DNA from 3 places in the Aequoribacter fuscus genome. Region 2 is predicted to be linked to each of the others. Evidence: predicted binding sites of a transcription regulator. Region 2 holds the regulator's gene; each other region holds the start of a gene.

Region 1 (5,961 bases), 280 kb from region 2:
GAACTCTTCAAGGGACTGATGTGCAAGGCACGCTCGTCACCAAAGCTAATGCGGTGCCAGTCACCCCAGAAAAAGGTATGCGCCACAAAGTACGAAGGCACTAGCCCCAGGCGCTTGTACTCTGCCAAATGGTCAGGTCGCGTGAGCTGTGCGTGAATGACCACACTACGACGATCGTCGTCTGCCGTAATGCCCGCATCGTCGTGAGCCGTAATGACCATATCAATCGCCGCATCACCGTTGGCGTGCGTGATAAAAGGCACTTTATTCTTGAGTAGAATCTGAGCACGCTGCTCGTAAGCTTCCAAAGGAATATTCGGGTATGCCACGTAGTGTTTTGGGTGCGGCACACCTTCTGGCGGCTCGTCGTAGGGCTCGCGCATATAGGCCGTTCGACCTTGCGGCGACCCATCCAACATAAATTTGACACCGCCCACTCGGATACCATCTTTGTATTGGGTCTGATAATCAAAGTTCTCTAGAGCCTCGCTCTCCAAACCGTTACCAATTGGGAACGCAACCAAATCGACGGGCAGTGGTTTCTGAGCAGCAACGGCGCGCAGCTTGCCAACCAACGTGGGGTTGGCCCCGCCCTCTTGCACGGTGGTTAACCCGTTTTTGACGTGCTCGTACACCGCGCGATCCACTAACTCGCTGAAGCCGTCTAACTCATCACTCGAAATGCTCGCCAAGCTCGAGCGAATTTTGTAGGTCGCAGACTCCTCCAGCACCCCATTGGGCGTTTTGCCGTCGGCCTCACGCCGAATGACACCGCCTGGGGGATTCTGCGTTTCTACCGTAATACCAGCCCGATCCAGCGCTTTGGTGTTGGCACTGGCTAGGTGGCCTGATACGTGAGTAATCACGATCGGGATATTCGTCGAGACTTCGTCCAAGTCATGACGCGTCGGATGCCGACCTTCTGCTAGCAAGGAATCATCGTAACCGAATCCGTAGATCCACTGGTCTTCTTCGAGGTCACGCTCAGCAATGAAATCGCGAATGGCTTGCTGTAACGAGGCAATATCGGTCACTGGACCTACAGGGGGCGGGTTTAAGTTGACCATATCGGCCATCGCGCCCACGAAACTGAAGTGTCCATGTGCGTCAATAAAGCCAGGAACTAAGGCTTTATCGCCAAGCTGTATGACCTCTGTTGATTCTCCAATGTGTGCGGTCGCGGCTTGCCGAGATCCAACCACGAGAATCTTGCCATCTTTAACCGCCACCGCTTCAGCGCCCTCAGTCGCCTCATCCATTGTAATGATGTTGCTACCCATAAATACTGTATCAGCAACGACCGCAGGCTCGATAGCGTCTTTACTGCAGCCCGTCAACGTTAGGATAAGCGCGGCGAGCAAACTCATGTATTTCATAATCTTCCCCTTTTTTCTTGATCAGATCCTAACACAGCACGGGCGCAGTGCATCTAGGTCCAGTTGTACTATGAGCGAGGTGCCAGCGTCACATTGACTGACGCTTCAATCGACAACGGTTCAACATCTGGAAGAATCACGTACAATGCCGGCACTGAGTAAAGGGAGCAAATAACGTGAGATTAGTGTCTTGGAACGTCAATGGTATTCGAGCCGTTACCAAAAAGGATTTTTTCGAGTCATTTGAGCGCATGGCACCCGATGTGCTTTGCCTGCAAGAGACCAAAGCGCAAGATGACCAGGTGCTTGAGGCACTAACAGAACTCGATCCAGCTTACAAAGTGTTCAGCAATTCAGCTGAGAAAAAGGGCTACTCTGGCACAGCCATTATTACTCGCGTTGAGCCCATTAGCGTAACAGCCGACATGGGCATGCCCGAGCATGATACCGAGGGGCGCGTTTTGTGCGCCGAATTCGAGACCTTCTACCTAGTCACCGTCTACACCCCGAATTCAGGTAGCGAATTGAAGCGCCTAGACTACCGTCAAAGCTGGGATAAAGACTTCGCAGACTATTTAAAGACCCTCGAGCAAACCAAACCGGTCGTTGTGTGTGGTGACCTGAATGTTGCTCATCAAGATATCGATCTTGCTCGCCCCAAACAAAACTACAACAAAAGCGCCGGTTACATGCAGGCAGAGATTGATGGCTTTGACCGTTTGGTCGATTTGGGATTTGTGGATACCTACCGACACTTTAACCCGAATACGGCTAAATATTCTTGGTGGAGTTATCGCGCCGGCGCCCGCGAAAAGAATATCGGGTGGAGAATTGATTACTTTCTGGTCACGCCCGAGCTCACATCGAGTTTGACCGGTGCCGAAATCTACAACGATGTCTATGGATCTGATCATTGCCCGGTTGGCATCGACATTAGCGCGACCTGAGAGTCTTGTAACCGCAACCCAACGACGTCTATCGATCAAGTGGCGTGAGCGTAGCCCGGACATATTGCTTCGAATCAAACCTTAGCTCATAACCAGCTTACGATTTGTTCACACAGCGAGTCTCTGCAGCGTTTTAGGGGTACAATGGCAGACAGGATTTCACTGACGGCGAGGACAACATGCAAACACCGATTACTCTGGGCGAATTCATCATCGAAAGCCAAGCCGAATATCCAGAGGCGACCGGTGCCTTGACCTCTTTGTTCTCGTCGCTTCGCTTGGCCGCCAAAGTAGTCAACCGCGAAATTAACAAGGCGGGCTTAGTCGACATTGTTGGCGCGGCAGGCAACGAAAACGCGCAAGGCGAACAGCAGCAAAAACTGGATGTCTTCGCCAACGACAAATTCAAAACCGCACTCGCAGCACGCGGTGTGGCCTGCGGCATAGCCTCCGAAGAAGAAGACAACTACGTGACCTTCGACGAGGGCCACAACAAAGACGCCGATTACGTGGTGTTGATGGACCCTCTGGACGGCTCATCTAACATTGATGTGAACGTCTCTGTCGGTACGATCTTCTCGATCTATCGCCGTGTTTCACCCGTAGGCTCGCCCGTTACCCTGGAAGACTTTTGCCAGCCCGGTAAAGACCAAGTAGCTGCGGGTTACATTATTTATGGCTCATCGACCATGATGGTCTATTCCACGGGCAACGGTGTGAACGGATTCACCTTCGACCCTAGTTTGGGTGTGTTTTATTTATCACACCCCAAAATGACGACCCCGACTTCAGGCAAAACGTACTCTGTTAACGAGGGCAACTACGTTCGCTTTCCGCAGGGCGTCAAAAAGTACATCAAATACTGCCAGGAAGAAAACGCAGAAACTAACCGCCCTTATACGTCCCGCTACATCGGCTCTTTGGTGTCAGACTTCCACCGCAACTTGATCACCGGCGGTATCTATATGTACCCGAGCTCCAGCCGTTACCCCAATGGCAAGCTGCGCTTGCTGTACGAGTGCAATCCCATCGCTTTTCTCGCCGAACAAGCCGGTGGTAAGGCCATTGCGGGCGCGGGTCAGCGCATCTTGGACATTAGGCCAACTGAACTGCATCAGCGTGTCCCCTTCTTTGTGGGCTCGGCCAATATGGTGGACAAGCTCGAGGACTTTCTTTCCGAGTAATTCGCGAGCCGCAACGCGGCGAGGCTGTGAACGACGCTCAGCTGCGCTGAGCGGCCGGCTTAGTCCGGCCAGATTTGACGAGGCGTATGCCGATGGCAAATCTGTTACTAAAGAAAATAAACAGAAGATGGTGCCCGGGGCTGGGTGAACAGGGAATTCGAGCCGCAACGCGGCGAGCCTGTGAACGACGCTCAGCTGTGCTGAGCGGCCGGCTTAGTCCGGCTGGTTTTGGCAAGGCTTTGCCGCAGCCAAAAGCATAAAACAATAAATTAAAAAGGAGATGGTGCCCGGGGCCGGACTTGAACCGGCACGCTGTTGCCAGCGAGGGATTTTAAGTCCCTTGTGTCTACCAATTTCACCACCCGGGCAGCGAAGGCGCGCATAATAGCACAGCCTTGGGGATTTTTGGCAAGCGAATCACATTTTTATCGGGCTTTTTCTTAGTTCGGGTCGTGGTACACTCGCCACATCAAATAAGGAGAACCCCATGGCTGCAGCGCGCGGACAATTTAACTCTCGTATCGGTTTCATTATGGCGGCGGCAGGCAGTGCTGTAGGGCTTGGGAATATTTGGGGATTCCCAACGCAAGCGGCCAGTAACGGGGGCGCGGCCTTTTTAATCGTCTACTTAATATTAGCCTTTTGCCTGGCGTATCCCGCCCTGATGGCGGAGCTTATTATCGGCCGCCACGCTCACGCCAATGCCTCTAAAGCGCTCGAGCAAATTGCGCCGAACCGCCCCACTGCTATGTTGGGCCATGGCGTAGGTCTCGCAGGGTTAATTGTGGCTTCGCTGATCCTAAGTTTCTATGCCATTGTCGCTGGATGGATGATCGGCTTTGGGCTCGCTGCGCTTCTAAAACTGGTCGGTTTCGGGGACGCCGCGCTGTGGCTAGAGAGTTTCTCAACGGCGCGCAACATTGGATTGATGAGCGTCTTTATGGTGCTGACAATCGGCATCATTACCCAAGGCGTGCACGGCGGGATCGAACGCTGGTCCGAACGGCTCATGCCAATGCTTCTGCTCTCACTCGTGGGCCTAACACTCTACGTATTGACATTGCCGGGCGCCACCGAGGGTTTACGCGTTTACTTGCTGCCCGACTTCTCTAAAGCGGTATCACCCGATTTGGTCATAAAAGCATTGGGGGCGGCGTTTTTCTCGCTTTCCTTGGGCGTGGGTACCATGTTGATCTACGGGTCCTATATCAGCGATGACGAGCACCTTCCGTCGCTGGGCGGTTGGGTCACTCTAAGCGACGTCTCTATCGCGGTATTAGCGGGTTTTTTAGTGTTGCCCGCCATGTACGTCGCACAACACAACGGCGTCGCTATTTTCACGGATAACGGCGCCCTACTCTCAGAAGACACATTAATCTTTACCGTGCTACCGGCCCTGTTCGACACCATGGGCAGCACTGGGACGCTGGTCGCACTAGCGTTCTTCTTTTTGATGAGCATCGCCGCACTGACGTCATCAATCTCAATGTTAGAAGTACCTGTCGCCTACACGGTCGAGAATACTGAGTTAGCGCGCTCTAAAGTCACCTGGGTGATCGGCATTGTGATCGGCGCCATCAGCACCACCATTATTTTGAATTTTGATTGGCTGTTTGGCTTGGTCATCACGGTCACCACCCGCTACAGCCAACCTCTATTGGGCTTTATGTTCTGCATCTATGCTGGCTGGCTCTGGCACCGCAATACACTGCTGCAAGAGCTTAAGAAGAATGACCCCAACGCAGAGTCGAGCGTGTTCTGGAAGATCTGGCCAAACTACGTTCGAATTGTTTGCCCGCTGATCATTTTAGGTATCTTTTACCAAAGCCTGTAAGCTCGAGCCTGTCTCTCATGGCCGTGGCAATATCAGTCACCTTTGCGTAATCGGTTAACCGTGTCGCCAATAAAGAACAGACCGTAACCCACGGAACCTAACGCAAAAACAGCGCTCACCCAGTCGCCTGTCTGGGTGTACATATACGCGGAAAACGCGAACATAACCGCGGATAGAACCAAACCGATCATTTTTGCTGTGGGCGACATGTCGACCTCCTTTACTGTCGCAATATTGTAACGCCTTTTACAGAAAATACCCCCTTAACTTGAAGCCACCAAGCCTTGCTGTTAGAGTGCGCGCCTTCCCGCTAGGTATTACCTTAGCACTCTATGCCCGCTCTCTGAGTAACGAAAGCCGGCACGCACTTACATCAAAAGGTTGTTTCATTGAGTTCCCTAAAACAAGATTGGTTTGCCAATATTCGCAGCGATTTATTGGCAGGCCTCGTTGTGGCCTTGGCTTTAATCCCTGAAGCCATCGCTTTCTCCATCATCGCAGGCGTTGATCCCAAAGTGGGCCTATACGCCTCGTTTTGTATCGCTGTGGTCACCGCTTTTATGGGCGGCAGGCCCGGCATGATATCCGCGGCCACCGCGGCAATGGCACTGCTGATGATA
Region 2 (5,961 bases):
GCAGCAACTCTGCCTGACAACAATTTGGTGACGCTGCAGGTCGACAAAGATAAAGCCGCTTTTATCGAACGTTTAATGGCATCCATGGGGGATACCGAAGACCCTAATGAATTCTCAGACAACTTAGTCGCCGACATGTTCGCTCAAGTCAGGAGCGACGCAAACCTCAACCCCACTCTGGGGGCGGCTATTGAGTCCTTGCAAACACCGATGCAGCAAATTGCGCGCGAGGACCCCAACTTCTTAATCAATAATCAGCACCCAATGCGCTTGGCGTTTGATCAATTAACGCAGCTCGCTCGTGCGGATTTATACCCCAACCCTAAACTGCAAACGCGGGTTGTCGATTTGATTGCGCAAGTTGGACAAAATCAGGCTCTAGACTCCGAATCGGCGGCTGAACTCGCTGAGCAAACCGCGGCCATTCGGCAGCAACAAGAGCGGCAATTCCATCGCAACATCGAGCGTCTGAGGCAAGTTGAGCAGGGGCAAGTGCGCTACCGAGACGCTCGCTTGGCCACCTTACGTGAACTGCAAGATGCTTTACCAAGCACCCAAACATCCGCGAGCTTGTGCGCTTTAGTTACCAAGGGCTGGCTGGAGCTATTGACCCTTAATCGACTGCGCAGCAAAGATCCTGCGTCAGAGGCCTCGCGACTCAGGGCAAACATTGGTCTTTTCGTCACGGTGTTACAGGCTCGCGTTACCAACGCGAACATCGAAGCGAGCCAGGTGACGGCGGCAACCAAATTGCTAGGCAGCATCGAAAGCGAGATTTCAGAGACTTTACCGACCCGAGTCAGTCACGTGACACACTGTGCCGCGTTGCGCAGCGAAGTGTGCGGGCAGCGTGAGATCGACATGGTGAATATCTTTGATACAGGACTGTTTAAAGAGCTTAGCGCGAGTAATCTGCGTGAAAGACTTCAGTCCCTTCCTCGCTTGAATCGCCTCGTCAGGAGGGCACTTGCGATACCCGTGGACACTTGGTTAAGCGATGCTGCGCAAGAACGTCGCGTCTATTTGGCGTGGCACAATCCAGACCAAGACCAATTTGTATTTGCCAACGAACGAGGCCAAAAGACTCTAGACACCAATTTGCTGGGGTTTGCGCGTTTGCTTCACCGTGGCCAACATCCTATTCGTAGCATTGAAGAACTACCGATACTCGACCGGCAACTCCTGCAACGACTCCACGAATTCACGCCACGGAGACTCGAATCCACGAAGTATTTCGGTGCCACCAACGCACTATCGAGTGATTCGTTCGCCAAGCAAGTTGTGGTGTCGAGCCAGCAAGCAATGGAACAGCGTCAATCGATGCACTTAGCTTTGTTCGCAGCGAATAACATTGATCTCGTCGCGGCCCTCTATGACAAGGTGATCGTAGAAGCCTACGACAACACACTGATCGATGCACTGACCAGCCACCTAGCGGATGAACAAATATTAGGCCACTTTGCTACCGCCAAGATTGCTGTGATTTTCTTCGGAGAGTCGGACGTCAGTCTGCGTAAGCGGCTGAAAGCCCTAACTCGCAGCCTGAATCAACTCACCGTCGCCACCGGCGACGAAATGCTGCCATTGGAAGTGCAGTGGAAAACGCTCCAAATCGATACCGCTCTGACCGGGGGCGATGAAGCAACCAGCACTCTGAACACACTTGCCGCGGCCTCCGCGGAGTCGGCGCTCGCGCTCTCGAATCTGGGACGTGACGGTCTGACCGACAATGAACACCTCAGGGCCAATTTCGACCATACTGCCATCGCATTATTTGCGTTCCACTTGCACTGGACCCATTACCACAGTGAAGTCGTCGAGAGGCGCATTGAGTTCCGGCTGCAAGACCTTGAAACCGGCGAAGAAATTCAATCGCCCTACACCACTTACCGCAACGAACTCCATCCTGCGATAGACCGTTGGCGCATACAGGCAGTATTTGCTTGGTTGCAGTCCCTAGCTGAGCAGGAGCGAGAAATACCAAACTGCGTTATCGATATCGCCAGTACTAGCCTCAATGAGCTTGCCTTTTGCGATGCTTTACTCGACGACATATCGGAGTATGGTGTTGGCACCAATAAACTGTACTTTCGCGTAGACTTGAACAACTCCCTAGCCTCGGTCGAATCACTGCAAGAATTCACTCAAATACTCTCAGATATCGGTTGCCGAATTATCGGCAGCAACGTAATGAATGCAGACCCCAGATGTCTAACCTCAGCGACCTGTGATCTTCTGGAGGTTACCGTCGACGACGCCGGCGACACGAATGAACAGCAGCTACGGCAGCTCGATAGCGCGCGCTTGTTGGGTTGCCCAGTGGTATTTTTAAGTCCACAAGGCGCAAGCTCAGTGCCCGAGTTCTTGCGCTCAAGCCTGAGCGGAGAAGAGACCTTGCGGTCCGCCGTCAAACCCCTAAGTCAGATCACTCGCGAGCTTGACACACTGAAGCATTGAGCGCGATTTGACCCAAATCAAGCGACCGAAGACGACACTGCGATAAGCTACTCGCTTCTTTGTGCAACAGAAGCGGGCCTCACATGTCCCAGAATGCCTCCCATCTTCAGGCTGACATCGAGCGTCTGGCACCGAAATACCAGAGGCCGGGGCCGCGCTACACATCTTACCCCACCGCTCCCCACCTGAGTGAGGCCTTCGCGACCAATCAATTTGAGGCACGCTGCGCGCAAGCCGATCAGCGCGATCTGCCCTTATCGCTGTACGTTCATGTCCCATTTTGTCGCTCTATTTGCTACTACTGCGCCTGCAATAAGGTGGTCACACGAACACCCGGCGCTGGACAAGAGTATTTGAACGCCCTCGACAAAGAACTTGCTCGCTATCGAGATTGGGGCTTAAACCAGCGTCTCGTGACTCAGCTACACTGGGGTGGTGGCACCCCAACCTATTTAAGCGATGCCGAGCTGACCCAATTGATGCACCTCATCGCTCGAAACTACCAATTAACCGACGCACCGGATCGGGAATATTCCATCGAAATTGATCCAAGGACCGTGAGCAAACAAACAATAGCCCTGCTGCGAGGACTCGGATTCAATCGCTTGAGCTTGGGGATTCAAGATTTCGACCCCCTCGTCCAGAAAGCCATTAACCGTGTGCAGCCTTACGAAATGGTCGCCGATCTGACCCACAGTATTCGCGAGCACGGATTCAAGTCATTGTCTTTTGACCTCATCTATGGGCTACCTCATCAAAGCGAACAGAGCTTCAGCAAAACGCTTGCTAAGGTCATTCGACTCGGACCCGACCGGATTGCTTGCTATAACTATGCTCATCTACCCAATCGATTCACCTCCCAACGTGCTATCGACCGGCTAACACTACCCTCCGCCACTCAGCGACTGCGACTACAGCGACTGATCGATACAACGCTCGCGGATTCAGGGTATGTCCTAATAGGTCTAGATCATTACGTCAAGACGACAGATGAGTTGTCGGTGGCGCAACGCGAGGGCCGTCTGCTGCGTAACTTTCAGGGTTATTCGCTCAAAAGTGCCGAAGATATGATGGGCATCGGGCACTCTGCCATTTCACAGATCGGCGACATGATCGTGCAGAACGCTCGTAACCTCGATGACTATTTAGCGAAGACTGAAGCTAACGAGTCGCCCATCAGCCGCGGGCTGACACTTACTCAAGATGACCTCTTGCGCCGAGACATCATCATGGATATCTGCTGTAAACTTGAGTTTTCGCTCTCGGAAACCTGTCAACGGTACGGTTATCAAGCCCAACGCTATCTAAAAAAAGAAATTGAAGACTTGCAAGAGTTCATCGCGGATGGGTTAATAAACGAAACGGACTCTGGCTACCGTTTGACAACCCTTGGCCGACATTTTTTACGCAATTTGTGTATGGTATTCGACGCTTGGCTCGAGCGAACGCCTGTTGACATAAAATATTCGAAGACGGTATGACAAATTGTCACAGGGGCAGACCAGAGAATCAATATTAGATTAAACTAATACACTATTGTAGGGACAATGAACGACACCATTGGGGGGTGCGGTTCTTATGGATACAAAAATACACTTGGCGAGTGACGCACCTTGCCACCACGACTTCAAGACCAATTGCAGCAATTGCAGACTCAATACACTTTGTCTGCCACTGTCTTTAGAAAGCAAAGATATTGATGCCCTAGATGCCATCGTCCAGCGCAGTAAGCCTATCCATAAAAACGAGTACTTATTCCACGAGGGCGACGTCTTCAATTCCATCTACGCGGTCCGCTCGGGCAGTATCAAAGCCTTTGCGACGACCGATGATGGCCGCGAGCAGGTTACCGGATTCTACTTTCCGGGCGAGCTCTTGGGCATGGATGGTATTAGTCGCAATATCCACGCCTCTACCGCGAAAGCCTTGGAAACCTCCGCCGTCTGTGAAATCCCCTTTGATTCGCTTGGCGAATTGAGCGCTAAAATTCCCAATCTTCAACGCCACTTTTTCCAGTTGATGAGCCGTGAAATTACCGAGGACCAGCAGCTCATCACCCTTCTCAGCAAAAATTCAGCAGACGAGCGTATTGCCGCACTGCTGCTGAGCATCTCGTCACGCAACGCCCGTCGACAACTCAGCGCAAATCGATTTCGCCTGCCCATGTCCCGGGTCGACATCGGAAATTATCTAGGGCTCACCATTGAAACCGTGAGCCGAGTCATCGGTCGGTTGCAAAAAAAGTCGATACTCCAGGTCGATAATAAAGAAGTCGCCATTCTAGATTTCGATGCATTAACCGAAATCGCCCACACAAAAGTTAGCCACCAAGAAGCGTCCTAATCGCGGCACTGCTAAGCGCAACTTGACTCAAGTCAAAGTAATGATTTGGGGACGCGATAAAATATCCAATGCGTGTTGGGGCGCAAACTCATAAAGGAGAACACACATGATTCAACATGGCTTAGCCCTGCTGGTACAACCGCACACGGCCTGGCGCCGCGTCGCCCAGCTTCAGGGATCAAGTTTTAATTCCCTGGCTCTTTTCCCTGTTGTTATGGCGATATTGCCCGCTGTTGCGTGGTATTACGGTACTAGCCGCGTGGGCTGGACAGTGGGATCATCTGGCGACGCCATTCGACTGACCGAGGGCAGTGCCACCGAGATTGCGTTCCTGTTCTACCTCGTAATGATTGGCTCAGTTGCCATCATCGGCTACTTCATTCACTGGATGTCCTCGACGTATGGCGCAAATTCCACCCTCACACGTGGCATTGTGATTGCAGGACTTACCTGCTCACCGCTCTTCGTTGCCGGGTTAGTCGGCTTCCATCCTCTGTTGTGGTTAGACCTGCTCATCGGCGTTGTCGCACTCTCGTGGTCAACGTATTTACTGTATCTCGGTATTCCCATCGTCATGAATATTCCAGAGGAGCGTGGCTTTTTGTTCTCTAGTGCCATCATCGCCATTGCACTGGTTATTTTTGTTGGCATTTTAGTGGTCACCATCCTCGCGTGGGAGTACGGCTTTGCTCCAGAATTTACCGATCATTCCGCTTAACAGTGCCCAAGACTACGGAAGAAAATCATGAATGAATTAAACGAACAACTTGAGCACCCCGTCTACAACTATAAAGTTGTGCGGCAGTTTGCCGTAATGACAATTGTGTGGGGTATTGTCGGCATGCTCGTCGGCGTGATTATCGCAGCGCAGCTCGTCTGGCCAGACCTTAGCTTCGAACAGCCGTGGTTTAGTTTTGGACGCCTGCGTCCCTTACACACCAACGCTGTGATCTTTGCGTTTGGCGGTTGCGCACTCTTCGCCACGTCGTATTACGTGGTACAACGGACAACACAAGCACGCTTAATCTCCGATGGGCTGGCCGCATTTACCTTTTGGGGTTGGCAGCTCGTTATTTTGCTCGCGGCAATCAGCTTGCCTTTAGGCTACACCTCTTCGAAAGAATATGCCGAGCTCATCTGGCCGATTGATGTGCTGATCAC
Region 3 (5,961 bases), 590 kb from region 2:
TGACATCCCCATTTCGGACAGCATCCGCACCTCGTTTGGCTACGCACAAGAAAAACGTGACGGCGTGGTTAAAAATATCGACTTTAGCAATGTCATTACCGGTGCAAACCCGCCCAGCACGGCTGACTTTGGCAACATCGACAAACAATCGTTCCGCTTTGCGATCGATGCAGATTTAAGCGATAGCTTAAATGCTTACTATAGCTACGACAGCTTTGAAACTGATCAGAACCCGCGCTTCTTCCAAATGACTCGAATCGTTCCCGTACCAGGATTAACGGACGGTATTATTGGCTGGGATAGCCCCAATCGATTCGATGAGGGTAGCCTCGATGGCGCGGGTGCCGACGACGTTGAGGTCTCAGGACACGCACTCACATTGACCTACACGACCGACGACTACACGATTAGATCAATTACCGGTAGCCGCTCTATCGAAACTTACGATGTACTCGACTGGGATGCCACACCATTTCACTTACTGCAGACCTCTCGTGATGTCGAATACGATAGCTTTAGTCAGGAGCTACAATTCCTGCGCAGCAGCGACAACCTGAATTACGTGGCGGGTATTTACTATTTCACCGAAGATGGACGCACTATCAACCCCCTAGACCTGCCGCTTTACGGCTCTCCCTTGCTAGCGACTGAATACGGCTTGGACAACACCAGTTGGGCGGTGTTTACCCAAGTAGATTACACCCCAGAGTCTATGTCGGATTTGACGGTGACCATAGGTGCTCGATACTCAGAAGAAGACAAAGAGGTTTATCGCTCTTTCGGTATTCCTGCTTTCGGATTAACTATCCTAGACAACTTTAAGCCGGCCAAAGAGAGCTACGATAACTTCTCACCTTCAATCGCACTCAACTATTCGGTATCAGACGAACTAAACGTTTACGGTCGTGTTGCGAGAGGTTGGAAAGCGGGCGTATTCAATGCCGAGTCGAACAACCCCGTAGAGCTTTCGACTCCCCTCAACGAAGAAACGGTAACGTCTTACGAAGCGGGCTTCAAATTCCGCAATGCGTCGGGCAACCTCACCCTTAACGCTGCGGTGTTTATGAATGACATCCAAGACATGCAGATCTCGCGTTTTAATCAGCAAGAAGCGGCCAGCGTATTCTCCAATGCAGGTGCGGCAACCATTACGGGTGCTGAAATCGAATTCGCCTACGCCCTAACCGAAAGCACAACCTTTGGCTTGAACGTTGGTATACTGGATGCAGAGTACGATGAGTACATCGATGAATGCCGCCTCGACGCCAACTTCGCAAACCCTTGCCCTGCGGGCGTAGCGCCGGGTGCATTGTTTGATGCGAAAAACATCAACAGTTTCCCTTATACACCCGAACTCACTTACAACGCGTTCTTGCAACATGGCATGCAGCTCGCTGGCGGCACGCTGACAGCACGCTTAGACTACGCATACACCGATGACTTCTCGATCTTCCCCGATCCCTACAACACGGTAAACACCAATATCGATTCTTACGGATTGTTGAATGCCCGCTTGGACTGGGAAGGTGAAATCGGTTCGCAAGACGTCCGTATTGGCGTTTGGAGCAAGAACCTAACTGACGAAGAATATCGCATGAATGGTATTGAATGGGGCTTACTCACGACCATGCAATACGGCGACCCAGAACTTTGGGGCATTGACGTCACCGTTTCGTTCTAAGGGGACCTAAAAATCATAACCCCGGCGTCGGCTATCGGCTCCGGGGTTTTTTATTGATATCGATATGAAAATTTTATACCTAAGCGGACGCGGCGGCGAGCTTGACCAAGGCCTCGGTCGCCACCTGCAATCTCGCGCTACCGAGTTCGGCGGTGTCGCCTTCAACGATGCAACCCTCTCACACAGTTTCGGCGGTCAGATCACAGCAGTGCAGCAACTGCTTCACGATAGTGCTTGCGACAATACTTACCTAATCGCCAATTCCTATGGCTGCTATGTGCTCCTGCATGCATTGATTGATCAACCTTTGATGACCACGACAAAAGTGCTGCTACTGTCACCCTTGCTTGGGCGCACACACTTACGTGCCCAAGGTTTTAGCTCGCGGCCACCGCGCCTTAAGCGCTTAGACGCTGCCCTCAATCAGGGGCTGATCATAAAGCCACACTACCTAGCTTTGATCGCCGGCGTAGATGACCCTATTTGTGAGCCAGCAGAGCTACAAAACATCGCGGGGCTCTTGCAAGCAGATCGCTGGAAGATTCTACCGAAACAGGGTCATATGATAGACCACGATGTCATGAACACCGTGCTGACTGAGTTCTTCGCCACGTAACAAGCAACTCAATAAAGCAATACCAAACGAATGCGCGACAGCAAGACTTCAGCTCGATCTGACCCCCAACCACGCCTTGGCGCGCGCCGTTTGCGTTTTGGTCGCCTTCATAACCGACAAGTCATTCGCCGCCTTTCCGTGCTCACCAATTAAAGCAATCTGCTCGTAATACCAATATTGGGTCGCGAAAGCACCGATGGTTCTAAACAGTTTTAGGTGATTCAGAAAGCCGAGCCAAGCAGGTAGCAATGACAGCTGTTTTTCATAGCGCGGCAACTCTACTTCGCCGGCCAATAAACGTTTAGGAGCGTCAGTCATTACACACATCGGCCGACCAATACCAATAACATCTGCACCACCTTCATTCAGCGCTTCTTCCATAGCATCGCGTCGACGTAGCCCTCCAGTCACCATCAGAGGCACTGTTAATGTCTCACGCATGGCTTTAGTGAAGTCGACGAAGTACGCTTCGCGAGCTAATGTAGACGCCGCGACTGCTTGCTCCTCGACCGGTTCGACACCTTCCAAATCGAGCAACTTGGGTTGTTCATACGTACCTCCCGATACCTCAATCAAATCAATGCCCGCCTCTTGCAGCCAGGTGGCGACTTGTAGACTCTCGTTGAAATCGAAGCCGCCTTTTTGAAAGTCGGCACTGTTGAGCTTAACGGCAACTGGAAAATCAGCTCCTACAATCTCACGTACTGCATGATAGACTTCAAGCAATAAGCGAGCCCGATTCTCGAGCGAACCTCCATATTGGTCCTCACGCTGATTACTCCTGGGGCTTAAAAATTGAGACAGCAGATAGCCGTGCGCGGCGTGCAGTTGCACTCCAGTAAAACCGGCCTCTTTGAGTGTGGCCGCGCAGTGTGCAAAGCCTTGAATAATGTTGGCGATCTCGGCCTCTGTTAACGCCTCGGGCTCACCGAATTGACCGCCCGGCAAGCCCAATTTTACCGCCGATGGTGCCTTGGGGTGAGCATTCACAATCTTCTGCGTTTGACGTCCCGCATGGCTAATTTGCGCCCAAAACTGATTACCATTTCGGGTAGCCGCCTTTGCCCATGACGCTAACGCATCGCGCTTTTTATCAGACAGCTGACGATCGACGATAACATTCCCTGGACGCTCTAGATGATCGCGATCGATAATCACATTCCCAGACAACAGTAACCCCGCACCACCGTCAGACCATATACCGTAAAGATTTTCGAGAGCTGGCGTCGCGCAACCATCGGGAGCAGCTAAACCCTCTGTCATAGCCGCTTTACAAATTCTATTGGGTAGCGATACGCCGCAGGGCAACACTAAAGGATCACTCAAAGAGATAGACATAGACTTACCTTCGTTTACTTGTTATTCGGGTTGTTAAGATGTTCGCATCGCTTGGTATTCACCAGCGGGTTGATCTTCGTCAGAGATCTTTTACCATGCTCACGTTAAGATGGCACGAGCACGCTCACAAGGGTCTATTTATGACAAGGTTAACACTCGCGCGCACCGTATTGGCGATTTGGGTCTTTGGCCTCACGACGCTGGATGTCTCGGCTGGGCAGGACGAAGCTCAAAAAGCCCTGACAGAAGAGGCGAGGCAATTGGTCGCTCGCTTTGCAGGCCAATTAAAGCCACAACTCAAGCAGGCGCTGCAATCCGGCGGACCGTCCGCAGCAATCAGCGTATGCGCTGAGGTCGCGCCAGCAATCGCCGAAAGCTTAAGTCTCGAGAGCGGCTGGAGTATTCGACGAGCCAGCGATAAGAACCGTAACCCGGCTGCCGTACCCGACAGCTGGGAGCAAACTCGTATCGATGCATTTAAGGCAGAAGTGCTTGCGAATGAAACGCTGGGCTTAGAATATTCAGAACAAACCGAAGAAGGCTTTCGTTACGCCAAGGCGCAGTTGACTGAGAGTCTTTGCTTGATGTGCCACGGTACACAATTAGCCGATAGTACCCTAAAAGCACTGGGCGCGTTCTACCCCAACGATCGCGCGCAAGGCTACGAGCTAGGTGAAGTTCGCGGCATTTTTAGCTTGGTGAAACCTGCGAAAGACCAGTAATACGAGGACCTTATGCGTCGAGCCAATAAACTGGATCGCCAAGCCTCACAATGGCGCCTAGCTCGACGCGGCAGCAGACTCCCCCACGCCAATTTGACGCTAGGGCGGTTCGCAAACCCTGAGCGGCGGCATCCATCCGATGACAGGGGTCGCATTCATACGATACTCGCAGGCGAGCCTCCCCAACCGCCAGCACCCTCCCCACATCTTGTGGTCCGAACGTAATACTATCGACTAAGAGATTGGCGCGACGGGTGGTCCAGTCAAGATCACGCCCTACCGCGGCGCAGGCTTGCTGCCACTGAATGGCACTCAGAACCGTTATTTGGCGACGCCCTGGTTTGCCGCGGCAATCGCCCGACAAACCGTGCTCAATGCTAAGCACACCTTGACGAAGTGGTTCCATCAAAGCTCTCGGGCGGACTCGACGCGCTATGCCTGAAACTTGAGCTAATGCGTTCACAGATCGATTATCGCTCGTAGATTTTGGCAAGCGCGTCAATGAATCGAGGCACATCCGCTTCAGCCAGACGATTGATGCCTGCCGCTGCCGCCCGACCACCGCCGGTTGGAAACTGACGGACTAAAGTATCCGCACCTTCACGTCGATTAAGCGGCGCGCGCACACTCACTAACGAATGATCGTCACCTAAATCCGTCAATATCGCATGCGCTCGATCGGGGTTATCTTCGACCAAGCTATTGCTAAACACCCCGCTCACTCGACGAGCCCACGCCGCATTGGGCAAGCGATAAATGGCGTAATCCTCGGTGGCAGTTTCGGGCACGAGTGCCGCGGCTTCGGACATATCGGACTCGTAACCCGCCGCTAGCGTATCGAAAACCATCTTTTGCTCATTAACAAACGCCATTGGAGAATGACACTGCACAACGGCGCGATATAAATCTGCCGGGTGATAGTACAAATCCTCTAAGCTCGGCCCGTAGCCATTATAATTTAGATACAAACCTAAACGCTCATAAAGATCCAACGCATCATCGCTCAAGTTCAAGGTCTTGCCTAAAGCCTGCGCGCTTTTGTGCAGGTTATCACCAAAGGCGCCGACCACGGCCCAATCTGCGAAGGCCCCTTTAAGCACCCCATTAATAAGCAGAGCGGTACAGACCTCCGGTGCGGTGTTAATTACCGTCGTTAAATTCTCGTGGTCTGGGATCTCACCCGCAAAATGATGATCGCAATAGAACACTTTCGAACCAAGGGCAAGCAGACGCTCTACGTCACCTCGATTTTTGTCAAAAGAAATATCGAGAGCCGTTACCTCGTGTTGGGCGTCGTTGGGTACCTGTGACACCAACGCGATATCTCGTTTGACACCCGTCACCAGGTGACTATCAGCAGGATGTGCAAGACGCCATTGCGCCAGTGCGCAGATGCCATCCGCATCACCATTGAATACATCGTACTTGGCCACTCAATCTCCTCTTTACACTACCGTTAAAGACAAGCGCACAGCATAGGGATTTGACCACCAAAGTCAAAGTAAAGTGGCGCGATCCAGAGACCGCGCCATAGACCTAACGAAGTACTAGGCGGTCTCGATTGCGCTCCAAAATAGACACCCCAATACCCTTCACCTCAGTTA

Evidence for each region. The regulator FNR, encoded in region 2, switches genes on or off when oxygen is low (the NO sensors DNR and NnrR bind a similar motif). The targets are predictions, from matches to a motif close to TTGATNNNNATCAA.
Region 1: a site for FNR is predicted at 2,388-2,401, ahead of fbp (class 1 fructose-bisphosphatase). Genes of this name have one in related genera too.
Region 3: a site for FNR is predicted at 3,705-3,718, ahead of EYZ66_RS10270 (Tll0287-like domain-containing protein). Genes of this name have one in related genera too.

What each region holds. Positions count from the first base shown of each region.
Region 1 is NZ_CP036423.1:1,432,056-1,438,016, reverse strand. Features, by position in the region: gene EYZ66_RS06455 (amidohydrolase) at 1-1,376, opposite strand, end outside; gene EYZ66_RS06450 (exodeoxyribonuclease III) at 1,553-2,323, shown strand; gene fbp (class 1 fructose-bisphosphatase) at 2,503-3,507, shown strand; tRNA gene EYZ66_RS06440 (tRNA-Leu) at 3,789-3,875, opposite strand; gene EYZ66_RS06435 (sodium-dependent transporter) at 3,995-5,341, shown strand; gene EYZ66_RS14195 (hypothetical protein) at 5,374-5,550, opposite strand; gene EYZ66_RS06430 (SulP family inorganic anion transporter) at 5,731-5,961, shown strand, end outside.
Region 2 is NZ_CP036423.1:1,710,876-1,716,836, forward strand. Features, by position in the region: gene EYZ66_RS07725 (DUF1631 family protein) at 1-2,457, shown strand, start outside; gene hemN (oxygen-independent coproporphyrinogen III oxidase) at 2,541-3,938, shown strand; gene fnr (fumarate/nitrate reduction transcriptional regulator Fnr) at 4,036-4,800, shown strand; gene EYZ66_RS07740 (Yip1 family protein) at 4,907-5,518, shown strand; gene ccoN (cytochrome-c oxidase, cbb3-type subunit I) at 5,546-5,961, shown strand, end outside.
Region 3 is NZ_CP036423.1:2,297,874-2,303,834, forward strand. Features, by position in the region: gene EYZ66_RS10255 (TonB-dependent receptor) at 1-1,681, shown strand, start outside; gene EYZ66_RS10260 (alpha/beta fold hydrolase) at 1,746-2,297, shown strand; gene EYZ66_RS10265 (NADH:flavin oxidoreductase/NADH oxidase family protein) at 2,346-3,635, opposite strand; gene EYZ66_RS10270 (Tll0287-like domain-containing protein) at 3,776-4,357, shown strand; gene EYZ66_RS10275 (MOSC domain-containing protein) at 4,368-4,763, opposite strand; gene EYZ66_RS10280 (hypothetical protein) at 4,828-5,790, opposite strand; gene EYZ66_RS10285 (ComEA family DNA-binding protein) at 5,894-5,961, opposite strand, start outside.